4 regions of the Ralstonia mannitolilytica genome follow, and region 3 is predicted to be linked to each of the others. Evidence: predicted binding sites of a transcription regulator. Region 3 holds the regulator's gene; each other region holds the start of a gene.

Region 1 (3,191 bases), 1.7 Mb from region 3:
ACGGAAACGCGCGCCGAGCAGTTCGAAGCCGCGACGGCCTGACGCTGCGTCAGACCACCTTGGAGTAGCGCGGAACGAAGCCGACGGGCTTGCCCCCGGCTTCCACCGCACGCTCCGTGCCCGCCTGGCGCAGGTGCGAATCGAAGACCATCGCGATGCGGCGCACGAGCAGCCGCCCTTGCGGCGTGATGACGATGCGTTCGTCCCCCACCCGCACCAGCCCGGCTTCCTCCAGCGGCGCCAGCTCCCGCAGCTCATCTGCGAAGGTGCGCTTGAAGTCCAGCCCGTGGCGCGCGCCGAAGGTGCGCATGTTCAGTTCAAATCCGCACATCAGCTCGCCGATCAGCGCACGGCGCACGTGGTCGTCCGGCGTGAGCGACATGCCGCGCAGCACGGCCAGTTCGCCGGCATCGATGCGCGCGTAGTACGCGTCGAGATCCTTTTCGTTCTGCGCATACACATCGCCCACGCGGCTGATGGCGGACACGCCAAACGCCAGCATGTCGCAATCGGCGTGCGTGGAATAGCCCTGGAAATTGCGCTGCAGCCGCCCTTCACGCTGCGCGATGGCAAGCGCATCGTCAGGCCGAGCGAAGTGGTCCATGCCGATGTAGACATAACCCTCGGCGACGAGGCGCTCCACCGTCATCGCCAGCAAATCGAGTTTTTCGTCGGCGGTCGGCAGCGCGAGCAGATCGATGCGGCGCTGCGGCTTGAACAGGTGCGGCAGATGCGCGTAGCTGTAGACGGACAGCCGGTCGGGCGCCATCTCCAGCACGCGATCGAGCGTGGCGTTGAAGGTCTCGGTGCGTTGATGCGGCAAGCCGTAGATCAGGTCGAAGCTGATCGACTCGAAGCCGAGCCGGCGCGCGGTGTCGACCACGCGGCGCGTCTCTTCCACGCTCTGCGTGCGGTGCACGGCGCGCTGCACCTCGGGGTCGAAGTCTTGAATGCCCAGGCTTGCGCGATTGAAGCCGATCTCGGCCAGGACTTCGAGCGTGGCGTCGTCGGCGTGGCGCGGGTCGAGTTCGACGGAGATTTCGGCGTCGCCCATCAGCGCAAAATGCTCGCGCGTCGCGGCCATCACGGCGCGCATCTCGTCGTGCGCGAGGAACGTGGGCGTGCCGCCGCCCCAGTGCAATTGCGTCACGCGGCGCAGTGGGCCGATCTGGTTGGCCACCATGGCCATCTCACGCGCGAGCGTTTCAACATAGCGTGCACTGCGCGAGCGGTCCTTCGTGATGACCTTGTTGCAGCCGCAGTAGTAGCAGAGGTTCGCGCAAAACGGCAGGTGCATGTACAGCGACAGCGGCGCGTGCAGCGCAGGCGCGATCGCGGCGCGGCGGTGCAAGGCGTCGAGGTAATCGGCGTTACCAAACTGGTTGTGAAAGCGGTCAGCCGTCGGATACGAGGTATAGCGCGGGCCGTGCGTATCAAAACGCTGCGCGAGCGCGCGCACCTGGGGAGCCGACCAGCGGAAAGCGCTGTCGTTGGCGGCGGACGGAGGATCGGCCGGCTTGGCGAACGGAAACATGGGGCGGTTCTAGTGGGGCGATAGGTCATCCTAAAACCGCGATGTGAGTGTCGGGTTGATGTGTGTCAACGTCGGTCAATGCGGGTTCCAAAGCGTTGTGTACTGCACGCGTGGCGTCACGGCGGCACAACGGGGCTGGGCGTTGATGGGTGTTTTTTTTGAGTTCTGGATTGTTGGTGCATCCCTTGTTTCATCCCCTGCCGGGGCTGACTCACTTTCTTTGGTCTTGCCCAAAGAAAGTAAGCAAAGAAATGCGCGCCCGAGATGGCGACCCATTCCTTGAATTTCTGTCGCAGGGAGGGGAAGGGAAAAACTCGCTTCGCTCAGACAGTTTCCCTTCCTTTTTCCTCCCTGCAACAGAAATTCAAGGCGCCATCTAGGGCAGGGAAAGTCAAAGGACAAAAGCCACACCGCCTGGGCGCCAGTCCGAACGAAAAGGCCAACCGCACGATGGGTTGGCCTTTTTCTTTTGACGTTGAGCCCTTGATGGCGCCTTGAATTTTCGTAAGCGGGCGGGAAAAAGGTGGGGAACTGTCTGAGCGCAGCGAGTTTTCCCCCACCTCCGCCCGGTTACGCAAATTCAAGGGATGGGTCGCCATCTCGGGCGCGCCTTTCTTTTGCTTACTTTTCTTTGGCAAGACAAAGAAAAGTGAGTCGTGCCCGGCAGGGTACGAAACACAGATGGACCACCAAGGCAAAACCCAAAACCCAAAACCCAATCACGAAACCACAGTCTTCTTAGCCGCCAACAACCCCTTCAACGCCCCCAACCGATCCTTCGGCGACATCGCTGGCATCGTGTCCTCCGGCGTCGGCCCGGCATCCTCCCCAAGCTTCATCTCCGCGATATAGCGCGACGGCTCGCACACCACCGTCTCCCGCGCCCGCTTGCGCTTCTTGCACCAGCTGATATGCAGGCTGCGCTGCGCCCGCGTGATCCCCACATACATCAACCGCCGCTCTTCTTCGATCTTCTCGTCCGTCAGATCGTCGTCTTCGCGACAATGCGGCAGGATGCCTTCCTCCACACCCACCAGAAACACGTGCGGATATTCGAGCCCCTTGCTGGCGTGCAGCGTGGACAGGCGCACCGCATCCGGGTCTTCTTCCTTGCCTTCGAGCATGCTGATCAGCGCGATGGTCTGCGTGAGTTCCAGCAGGTTTTTACCGGCGTCCATCAGGCCATCGGCGTTGTCGAAACCGGTGGCTTCTTCGTCGTCATCCTTCTCCGGCTTGGTGCCCTTGCGCTTGAGCCAGTCGAGAAACTCCAGCACGTTGGTCCACTTGTTCTGCGCCTGGCGCTCGTCGTAGGTGTCGTACAGGTAGGCCTCGTAGTGGATGCCTTCCATCATCTCGTCGAGCAGCGTGGCGGCGGGCTCCCTGGCGGCGCGGTCCGAGAGCCGCACGATGAACTCGCAGAACACCCGCAGCGGCTCCAGCTGGCGCGGCGCGAGTTGCGCTTCGATGCCGCCCATCATTGCCGCCTCGAACAGCGACACCTTGGCCTGCCCCGCGAATGCGCCCAGCACTTCCAGCGTCGCATTGCCCACGCCCCGCTTGGGCGTGGTGATGGCGCGGATGAACGCGGGGTCGTCATCCGCATTGGCAATCAGCCGCAGATAGGCGCACAGATCCTTGATCTCGGCCTTGTCGAAAA
Region 2 (3,191 bases), 1.6 Mb from region 3:
GCGCGGTGCAGCCGCCGGTTCAGCGTGAGGATCATGCCCACCGCGTGTTCGGCCACCGCGTGCGGCGAATACGCCGGCACGCGCACCACCGTCAGCCCCAGACGCTGTGCGGCCGCCAGGTCGACATGGTTGAAGCCCGCCGAGCGCAGCGCGATCAGCTGCGTGCCGCCCGCTGCCAGCGCCTCGAGCACTTCCGCATCGAGGCAATCATTCACGAACGGGCATACCACTTCAAAGCCGGCCGCGAGGGATGCCGTCTGCGCGTCGAGGTGCGCGCGCTGGAAGACGAGGTCGAAGCCGTGGCCGCCACGCGCGAGTGAGGCGCGGAAGCTGTCTTCGTCGTAACGGTGGCTGCTGAAAAAGAGAATGCGCATGGCGGTGGGGCAAGCGGACGTGATGCCTGCAGCTTACTCGCACCGCCGGGTGGCGGCGCTCAGAGCGTCAGGACGATGCGGCCATCTACCTTGCCGGCCTTCAGATCGGCGAACGCCTGGTTGATGTTGTCGAGCTTGTCGCGGTGAATGTGGGCGCGTACCAACCCCTCGGCGGCAAACTGCAGCGACTCCTGCAAGTCGCGCCGCGTGCCCACAATCGAGCCCCGCACGGTGATGCCGTTGAGCACCGTGGAGAAGATCGGCAGCGGAAAATCGCCCGGCGGCAGCCCGTTGAGCGAGATCGTCCCGCCGCGGCGCACCATGCCCAACGCTTGCGCAAAGGCGCTGCGTGACACCGCCGTCACCAGCACGCCGTGCACACCGCCGATCTCTTTCTGGATCACGGCCGCCGGGTCTTGCTGCGAGGCATCGACGGCGAGCTTGGCCCCCAGCTCGCGTGCCAGCGCCAGCTTGTCGGGCGCCACGTCGACGGCCACCACGTGCAGGCCCATCGCAATCGCGTATTGCACCGCCACGTGTCCCAGCCCGCCAATGCCGGAAATGGCGATCCACTGGCCGGGCCGCGTATCCGTCATGCGGATGCCCTTGTAGACCGTCACGCCCGCGCAGAGGATCGGTGCGATCTCTTCGAAGCTGACCTGCGCGGGCAGGTGGCCGACGTAGTTCGGGTCGGCCAGTACGTATTCGGCATAGCCGCCGTTGACGGAGTAGCCAGTGTTCTGCTGCTCGTGGCAGAGGGTTTCCCAGCCGCTCAGGCAATGCTCGCAGTGGCCGCAGGCGGTGTAGAGCCACGGCACACCCACGCGGTCGCCTTCCTTGACGGCGGTTACGCCTTCGCCCACGGCTGCCACATAACCCACGCCTTCGTGCCCGGGGATGAACGGCAGGCTGGGCTTGACGGGCCAGTCGCCCTCGGCGGCGTGCAAGTCTGTATGGCAGACGCCCGAGGCCGCGATCTTGACAAGAATCTGCCCGCGCCCAGGTGTGGGAACCTGCACTTCCTCAATGCGCAAGGGTTCACCAAACGCATGGACTACCGCGGCTTTCATCGACTGGGCCATGAGACATCTCCGGGTTGGGGGAGATACCAGTCTGGTCGACGCCTGCCCGATGCGGATTGATGTGAGTCAACCGCCAAGGAGGGCGAGCGGGATGGGCAACACTGTTAACATGCCGGCATCTTCAGTGTTTTCCAGCGAGCCGCTGCCTTGCCCGTCACTCCCACCTTTCTCTGGCACGACTACGAAACGTTCGGCGCCGTGCCGCGCCGTGATCGCCCCGCGCAGTTTGCCGGCATCCGCACCGATGCCGAGCTGAACGAGATCGGCGAGCCGGTCGAACTGTTCTGCCAGCCGTCCAACGACTGGCTGCCCGATCCGGTGTCGTGCCTCATCACCGGCATCACGCCACAGCAATGCGCCCGGCAAGGCATTCCGGAATACCGTTTCGCCCAGGCCATCGAGCGCGAACTCGGCACGCCCGGCACCATCGGCGTCGGCTACAACACCATCCGTTTCGACGATGAGGTGACGCGCCACCTGTTCTGGCGCAACCTGATCGACCCGTACGCGCGCGAGTGGCAGAACGAGTGCGGACGCTGGGATCTGCTCGATGTGGTCCGCACGACGTGGGCCCTGCGCCCGGAAGGCATTCAATGGCCGACGCACGAAGACGGCCGGCCGAGTTTCAAGCTGGAGCATCTGTCCAAGGCCAACGGCCTGGTGCACGAGGCGGCGCACGATGCGGTGTCCGACGTGCGCGCGACGATTGCGCTGGCGCGCCTGATTCGCAATGCGCAGCCGCGCCTGTTCGATTTCTGCCTGGCGCTGCGCAAGAAAGACCGCGTGGTGGCCGAGATTGGCGATGCGCCGCGGCCGTTGCTGCACATCTCCGGCATGTATGGCGTGGAGCGCGGCTGCATGGCGGTGGTGTGGCCGCTGGGTGGGCATCCGACCAACAAGAACGAACTGATCGTCTGGGATCTGGCGTTCGACCCGTCCGAGCTGTTCCACATGGATGTGGCGACGATCCGCGAGCGCATGTTCACGCGCACGGCCGATCTGGCCGAAGGCACCACGCGACTGCCGATCAAGTCGATCCATATCAACAAGTCGCCCATCGTCATCAGCAACATGAAGACGCTGCAGCCCGCGCAGGCAGAACGCTGGGGCATCGACTTCGCCACGATCGAACGCCACGCCGCCATCGCCCAAGGCGCGCCCGACATGCGCGAAACCTGGCGTCAGGTGTACGCCCGCGAACTGGAGCCGATCGAAGACGTCGACCAGAACCTCTACGGCGGATTCGTCGGCAACGACGACCGCCGCCTGCTCAACGAGTTGCGCACGCTCAGCGGCGAACAGCTCGCGCGCCTGCATGCGGAGTTTGCCGACGCGCGCCTGCCCGAACTGCTGTTCCATTACCGCGCACGCAACTTCCCTGACACGCTGAACGAAGAGGAATACGAGCAGTGGGAGCAGTTGCGCGCCGAGCGGCTGTTCGAAGGCCGTGACGGCTACATGACCTTCGAAATGTTCGGCGAGCGGCTTCAACAGTTGGGCGCGGAAGCGGCAGAGAACGGCGACACGCGTGCGCAGGGCATCCTGCAGGATCTGTACGACTACGCGCAGCAGATCGTGCCGGGCTGACGAAGCCGACGCATCAAGAAAAACGGAGGCCGAAGCCTCCGTTTTTTATTGGCGATGCCGAACGCTTGGCGCCGATCAGGCCGCCTGCTGTGCCGCCGCCGGATCGCGCCACTGGGCCAGCAGCTTGTTCCAGCGGATGCGCGCCGCA
Region 3 (3,191 bases):
CCGACATCAACAGCAGGTTGGGCAGTGTGCCGGCACCAAAGGCGAGCATGACGATCGCGCCCGACGCCGCGTTGCCAGCCAACAACGCTACAGCCAATGTGCCGTACACCATGCCGCAGGGCACGAGGCCCCATGCCAGGCCGGTGACGTAGCGCTGCACGAGCGGCGGTTGCCCGCGCAGCTTGGCACCCAAAGCTGCAGCCACGCCAGATACGCTGCCGGTCAGCCGGCCGAGCACGCGCTCGAGCCGCGAACTGCGCCACGCATCCCCGCCCGATCGCACAAGCAGCAGCAACCCGTAGGCAAGCAGCAATGCGCTGGCGAACGCAAACAGACCGCGCTGAATGGGCAGCCACTGCTGGCGCCAGACCGTTGCACCCATCGCTCCCATGGCCGCACCGAGCACGCCGTACATGGTCAATCGTCCGGCATGCATGACTGCCTGCTCAAACCACAGGCGGCGGCGCGAGACCACGCGCACCACCACGCCACGCTCTGCGGCCAGCGCGATACCACCGCACATCGCCACGCAATGCACGCCGCCCAGCAGGGCAATCAGGAAGACACTCGTGAGGACAGCCGCCGTCATTTTTCTGAGGTAATTTTGATATGGCGCAAGGTTGGTGTTTTACCGCGACAAATCCGCGGCAAATCGTGCGCTTTACGGAATGGGAGCTGCCCGATAACGGGGAGGCCGCCGCTATAATGGGCGCCAGTTGCGCCAAACGCATTACTCATCCCGACCTGCTGATAATCACAATCACTGCGCCCTGTGCTCACACGAATCGCCCTCTCCGACCAAGCCTCGCGTTGTTCCACCTGCGTTCTCGGGCAAATCTGCCTGCCGGTGGGAATGAGCTCGGATGACGTGCGCAAAATGGACGAACTCGTCGAAGAGCGCATCCGCATCAAGAAAGGACAGACGCTCTACACGCTCGGCGAGCCGCTCGAAGCGGTGTATGGCATCCGTTTCGGCACGCTCAAGACGCATGTGACGCTCGAAGACGGGCGGCACCAGATCACCGGTTTCCATCTGCCGGGCGAGATCGTCGGGCTGGACGGCATTGGCGAGATGCGGCACGTATCGGACGCCACGGCACTCGAAGACACCGAAGTGTGCGTCGTGCGTTACGACGACCTGCAACAGCTCTCGCGCCGACTGCCCTCGCTGCAGCATCAGTTCCTGCGCATCATGAGCAAGGAGATTTCGCAGGATCACCTGATGCTGCTGACACTCGGTTCCATGCGCGCGGAAGAACGGCTGGCGGCGTTCCTGCTGAACCTTTCCAAGCGCTCGGCGCAGCGCGGTTATTCTTCCACCGAGTTTGTGCTGCGCATGAGCCGCGAAGAGTTGGGCAGCTATCTGGGCTTGAAGCTCGAAACCGTGAGCCGGCTGTTCTCGCGCTTTGCCGAGGCCGGGCTCATCCAGATCCGCCAACGCCACGTCAAGCTGATCGACCTGGCAGGCCTGCGCCAGGTGATGAGCGGCCAGGCTGCCTAAGCTGCCACTCACCGCCCGCCCCTCTTACACGAGCGGGTGTTCATGCGCTTCGAGTTTGCCGATGCCCGGCGACACGTACAGCGTGAGCGCGCTCGACAATCCGCACAACAGCCAGAACACGAAGAACGACACGGTATAAACGGCCTCGTCTGATACCGTGATCTGCTCGCCAAAGAAGCTCAGGTCGGCCGGGTTCACGACCGCGAACACGACCAACTCGGCCAGCGCGGCGCACAGGAACGCCGGCCACAGGATCCACATCAGCAGCCGACGCTTCATCGAGCGCCTCCGCGAACGTCATGGACCGGCACCGCGACAGGCTTTTCGACGACGAGCCCGCGTCGCACCACGTTGTCGTGGATCACCGCATCCGGGTGCGATGCCGCCAGCCAGATGGTCACGCCGCAGCCGATCATGGCAACGAACGGGCCGGCCATCAGGAGCCACGGCCAGGGTTCGCGCCACCACGGCCGGGCGGACGAGGAAGATTGCGTTGCATGCATCGTTGCCTCCTGTTGAGATGCCGCCTCAGCGCGGCACGATGAAACTGGACGGCTCGCGCAGCACGAGGCTGTGGCTGTCATTGTCTGCGTGGATGACAAACTGAATCTTGTGTGAACCGGGAGCCGTGTCATCAGCCGGTCGGCGCACGCGCACCGGCAGCAGACGGTTGGCCGCGGGAGGCAGCACCAACGTGGTGGATTCCCCCCGAGCGCCCTGCACGTCGAGTTGCGGCAACCCTTCTGCGGCAATGGTCACGTGCAGCGGCTGCTCGGAAGCGTTCATCAATTGGAGGCGATAGACGTTCTCGATCTTGCCGCCATCCACTTCGCGCGCGAGCGCACCGCGATCGCGGATGACGTCCACCTTGAGCGGTTGACGCATGGCCAGCGCGGCAACAAAGCCGGCGACGAGCACCACCATGATGGTCGCGTACACCAGCACACGCGGGCGCAGCATGTACCGGCGAGCCTCCTTCGGGTTGAGCCCCTCGAGCATGGCCCGCTCAGACGTGTAGCGGATCAGGCCGCGCGGATAGCGCATCTTGTCCATGACCTGATCGCACGCGTCGATACAGGCACCACACCCGATGCACTCGTACTGCAAGCCCTGGCGGATGTCGATGCCGGTCGGACACACCTGCACGCAGATGCTGCAGTCAACGCACGAACCCAGGCCTTGCGCTGCAAAGTCGGCATTGCGCGAACGGCTGCCGCGCGGTTCGCCGCGCTGCGTGTCGTAGGTCACGACGTAGGTGTCGCGGTCGACCATCACGCTCTGGAAGCGTGCATACGGGCACATGTAGCGGCACACCTGCTCGCGCATAAAACCGGCATTGCCCCACGTGGCGAAGGCGTAGAACAGCATCCAGAACATTTGCCACGGCCCGAGCGAGAGCGTCCACACCTGCAGGCCCAGTTCGCGGATCGGCGTGAAGAAGCCGACGAAGGTGAAGCCCGTCCATAGCGCGATCAGCAGCCAGGCGGCGTGCTTGGCTGCCTTCAGGCGCAGCTTGCGCAGGCTCCAGCGCTCGCCGTCGAGCCGGATGCGGGCGAAGCGGTCGCCTTCGATGCGCCGCTCGATCCACATGAAGATTTCGGTGTAGACCGTCTGCGGACACGCATAACCGCAGAAGAGCCGCCCGGCCACCGCCGTAAACAGAAAGAGCCCCAGCGCGGACAGCACCAGC
Region 4 (3,191 bases), 840 kb from region 3:
ACCCCGGCGGCATAGTTGCCGCCGTTCTCGACGGCGCGCCTTAACGCTTGCGCGGCACGCCGCCCAGCAGCGCCGCGATCGGACGCTTGGCCGTGCGCGGATGTCCGGCGGCTTGTGCTGGCTTGGCGGTCTCGGCCGTTTCCACGGGCGCCGTCGATTCGTACGGGCGATTGAAGAACGGATCATCCGAGGGCCGGAATGCCGGGCGGACGACGGTGTGGTCGAGCACGCGGGCGCCGTTGCGCTCCTCGCGCTCACGGGCACGGCGCACTTCGGCGCGCGCACGCTTCTCGTCACGCTCGCGGCGTTCACGGTCGCGGGCCTGTTCGCCGGTGGGGTCGAACCCTTCCAGTTGCTCGCGCGGCAGGTTGCGCTTGATCAGCTTCTCGATATCGGCCAGCAGCCTCTCATCGCCGGGGGCGAACAGCGACAGTGCGTCACCGGACGCGCCGGCGCGGCCCGTGCGGCCGATGCGGTGCACATAGTCTTCCGCATTGAACGGCAGGTCGAAGTTGATCACGCACGGCATCTGCGAGATGTCGAGACCGCGCGCTGCCACGTCGGTGGCGACCAGCACATCGACGGTGCCCTGCTTGAACGCTTCGAGCGTCTGCATGCGTTCGGTCTGGGTCTTGTCGCCGTGGATGGCGCTGGCGTTGATGCCTTCGCGCTCCAGCGCGCGCGCCAGGCGCGAGCAGCCGATCTTGCTGTTAGAAAACACGATGCACTGGCGCGGCAGGCCCTGCTCGGCACGCTGCTTCAACAGGTGCACAAGCGCGGCTTGCTTGTGGTTGTCCGGCACGGTGTAGATGACCTGGCGGACATTCTCTGCCGTGGCGTTGCTGCGCGCCACTTCGATGGTCTGCGGATGACGCAGGTAGCTGGCGGCCAGCTTCTTGATCTCCGGCGAGAACGTCGCCGAGAACAACAGCGTCTGGCGGTGTGCCGGCAGCAGGTTGATGATGCGCTGCAGGTCGGGCAGGAAGCCCATGTCGAGCATGCGGTCGGCTTCGTCCAGCACGAGCATGCGCACCTGCGACAGGTTCACGCTGCGCTGCTGCACGTGGTCCAGCAGACGCCCCGGCGTGGCCACGAGGATTTCGACGCCGCGGCGCAGTTGCTCGGTCTGCGGGTTCATGTCGACGCCGCCGAACACGACCGCGCTGCGCAGCGCCGTGTACTTCGCGTACTTGGCAACGTTGTCGTACACCTGGTCGGCCAGTTCGCGCGTCGGCGTGAGGATCAGCGCCCGCACCGGGTGGCGCGCCGGCGATGCGCTCGTGTTGGCGTCCGGCAGCAGGTTCTGGATGATGGGCAGCGAGAAACCGGCGGTCTTGCCGGTGCCTGTTTGCGCCGCGCCCATGACGTCACGGCCGGCAGTGACCACCGGAATGGCAGCCGCCTGGATGGGCGTGGGCTTGGTATAGCCGCTTTCGGCCAGCGCGCGGAGGATATCGGCGTGCAGGCCAAAGCTGTCGAATGTCACCGATTCGTTGACCGGCGCTTCTGACGATGTCGCAGTGTTCATAGGGGGATGCAGCATGCCGGGTGGCATGGCGGCGCGACAGACTCAGGCGGAAACACCCGCGAGCGGCTCGCGCAAAGCGTTAAAAATCAAAAGTTTATCACGTGCAGCCTAGGCAAGACCGACAACGGGCAGCGCCGGGCTCCTGTCGTGTCACGCGAGCCTTGACACGGATCAAGCGCCGGCGCGCGGCGCTGCGCGACCATCGCGGCATCCCAACCGCGCCCTGCCCGCCATGGTCACCACCTTGTATGAAGCGCCCGAGCACGTCTGCCTGATGTTTTCCGACCTCGTCGACGACCACGACGCCCTGCCGGTGCAGACCAACCAGTTCCTCATTGTCGACCACGGCCACGGCGCGCTCATCGACCCAGGCGGCCAGATGACATACAACGCGCTCTTCCTGGCGATGAACCGCTACTTTCCGCCGAAGCAGCTCGACTATGTGCTCGCCTCGCATGCCGACCCGGACATCGTTGCCTCCGCCGGAAGATGGCTCACGAGTTCGAGCTGCGACATCCTGATCTCGCGCGTGTGGGAGCGGTTTCTGCCGCACTTCTGCAACGTGGGCAAGACCGAGGGTCGCATCGTGCCGATTCCGGATACGGGCATGGCGATCCCGCTCGGCAACACGCATCTGCTGGCGGTGCCGGCGCACTTCCTGCACTCGGAAGGCAACTTCCAGTTCTACGATCCGCAGTCGCGCATCCTGTTTTCGGGCGACCTGGGAGCGTCGATGGTGCATGCCAATGTGGCTGCCACACCGGTGGAGGATTTTGATGCGCACCTGCCGCTGATGGCGCCGTTCCACCGCCGCTACATGAGCGGCAATCGCGTGTGCCGGCTGTGGGCGCAGATGGTGCGCGGGCTCGACATCGAATGGATCGTGCCGCAGCACGGTCAGGCCTTTCGCGGCAAGACCATGGTCAATCGGTTCATCGATTGGGTGGAAACGCTCGATTGCGGTATCGACCTGATGACACCGGAGACTTTCCGGCTCCCCGCGCTGCCGCCAGCGGCAACGGGGGCTGCGGGGTCCACGCTCAGCGCGCGTGTTGGGGCGCGGGGCTCGGAGCAGCCGGCAGGATGATCTTCATCATGGCGTCGGCCAGTTCGCGCGCCAGCACCTCGGCGTCGATGCGCGACGGGTCATGCCACGTGTACATGAAGCCCATGACGCCGCCCATGGCGTGTGCCGCGACGCGTGCATCGCCAAACTCGAACACGCCCAGGCGCTTGCCTTCGTCGAGCAGCGCATACAGGTCGCGATAGTAGGCGCGCGACATCGAGCCCATCCATTCGATCGTCTCGGGGCGCAGGTACTGGCGGTCGCGATAGCAGAGCGTGGCCGAGTAATGGCACGCGATGCAGCGTCGGGCCAATTCCAGCATGCACGCATGCAGGCGTTCGCGCACCGGCAACGCGGGGTCGGCCGTCTCGCGGATGGCCGACATGGTGATCCGCGCCGACTCGCGGCACAGGATGTCGAAGATCTCGTACTTGTCGGTGAAGTAGTAATACACCGCTGGCTTGGTCACGCCGAGCGCGCTGCACAGATCACTCATCGTCATGCCGGCATAGCCCTTCGTGAAAAAGAGCTGGGCGGCGGTATCGAGAATCTGGCGGCGGCGCGCCTCCTGCCGCTCGGCAATGTGCGGGCGCATCG

Evidence for each region. Region 3 encodes FNR, which switches genes on or off when oxygen is low (the NO sensors DNR and NnrR bind a similar motif). Its sites were predicted from a motif close to TTGATNNNNATCAA; they were not measured.
Region 1: hemN (oxygen-independent coproporphyrinogen III oxidase) is a predicted target of FNR. The motif match lies at 1,590-1,603, and genes of this name have one in related genera.
Region 2: adhP (alcohol dehydrogenase AdhP) is a predicted target of FNR. The motif match lies at 1,513-1,526, and genes of this name have one in related genera.
Region 4: TK49_RS14465 (oxygen-binding di-iron domain-containing protein) is a predicted target of FNR. The motif match lies at 1,690-1,703, and genes of this name have one in related genera.

Annotation. Positions count from the first base shown of each region.
Region 1 covers NZ_CP010799.1:445,830-449,020, reverse strand. Annotated here, with positions in the region: gene pyk (pyruvate kinase) at 1-42, shown strand, start outside; gene hemN (oxygen-independent coproporphyrinogen III oxidase) at 50-1,534, opposite strand; gene TK49_RS02200 (UvrD-helicase domain-containing protein) at 2,254-3,191, opposite strand, start outside.
Region 2 covers NZ_CP010799.1:319,858-323,048, reverse strand. Annotated here, with positions in the region: gene TK49_RS01560 (2-hydroxyacid dehydrogenase) at 1-374, opposite strand, end outside; gene adhP (alcohol dehydrogenase AdhP) at 434-1,456, opposite strand; gene sbcB (exodeoxyribonuclease I) at 1,604-3,043, shown strand; gene TK49_RS01545 (indolepyruvate ferredoxin oxidoreductase family protein) at 3,119-3,191, opposite strand, start outside.
Region 3 covers NZ_CP010799.1:2,214,717-2,217,907, reverse strand. Annotated here, with positions in the region: gene TK49_RS10555 (sulfite exporter TauE/SafE family protein) at 1-589, opposite strand, end outside; gene fnr (fumarate/nitrate reduction transcriptional regulator Fnr) at 773-1,501, shown strand; gene TK49_RS10545 (hypothetical protein) at 1,526-1,780, opposite strand; gene TK49_RS10540 (FixH family protein) at 1,777-2,004, opposite strand; gene ccoG (cytochrome c oxidase accessory protein CcoG) at 2,030-3,191, opposite strand, start outside.
Region 4 covers NZ_CP010799.1:3,056,565-3,059,755, forward strand. Annotated here, with positions in the region: gene gluQRS (tRNA glutamyl-Q(34) synthetase GluQRS) at 1-15, shown strand, start outside; gene TK49_RS14460 (DEAD/DEAH box helicase) at 41-1,528, opposite strand; gene TK49_RS14465 (oxygen-binding di-iron domain-containing protein) at 1,761-2,615, shown strand; gene TK49_RS14470 (TetR/AcrR family transcriptional regulator) at 2,569-3,191, opposite strand, start outside.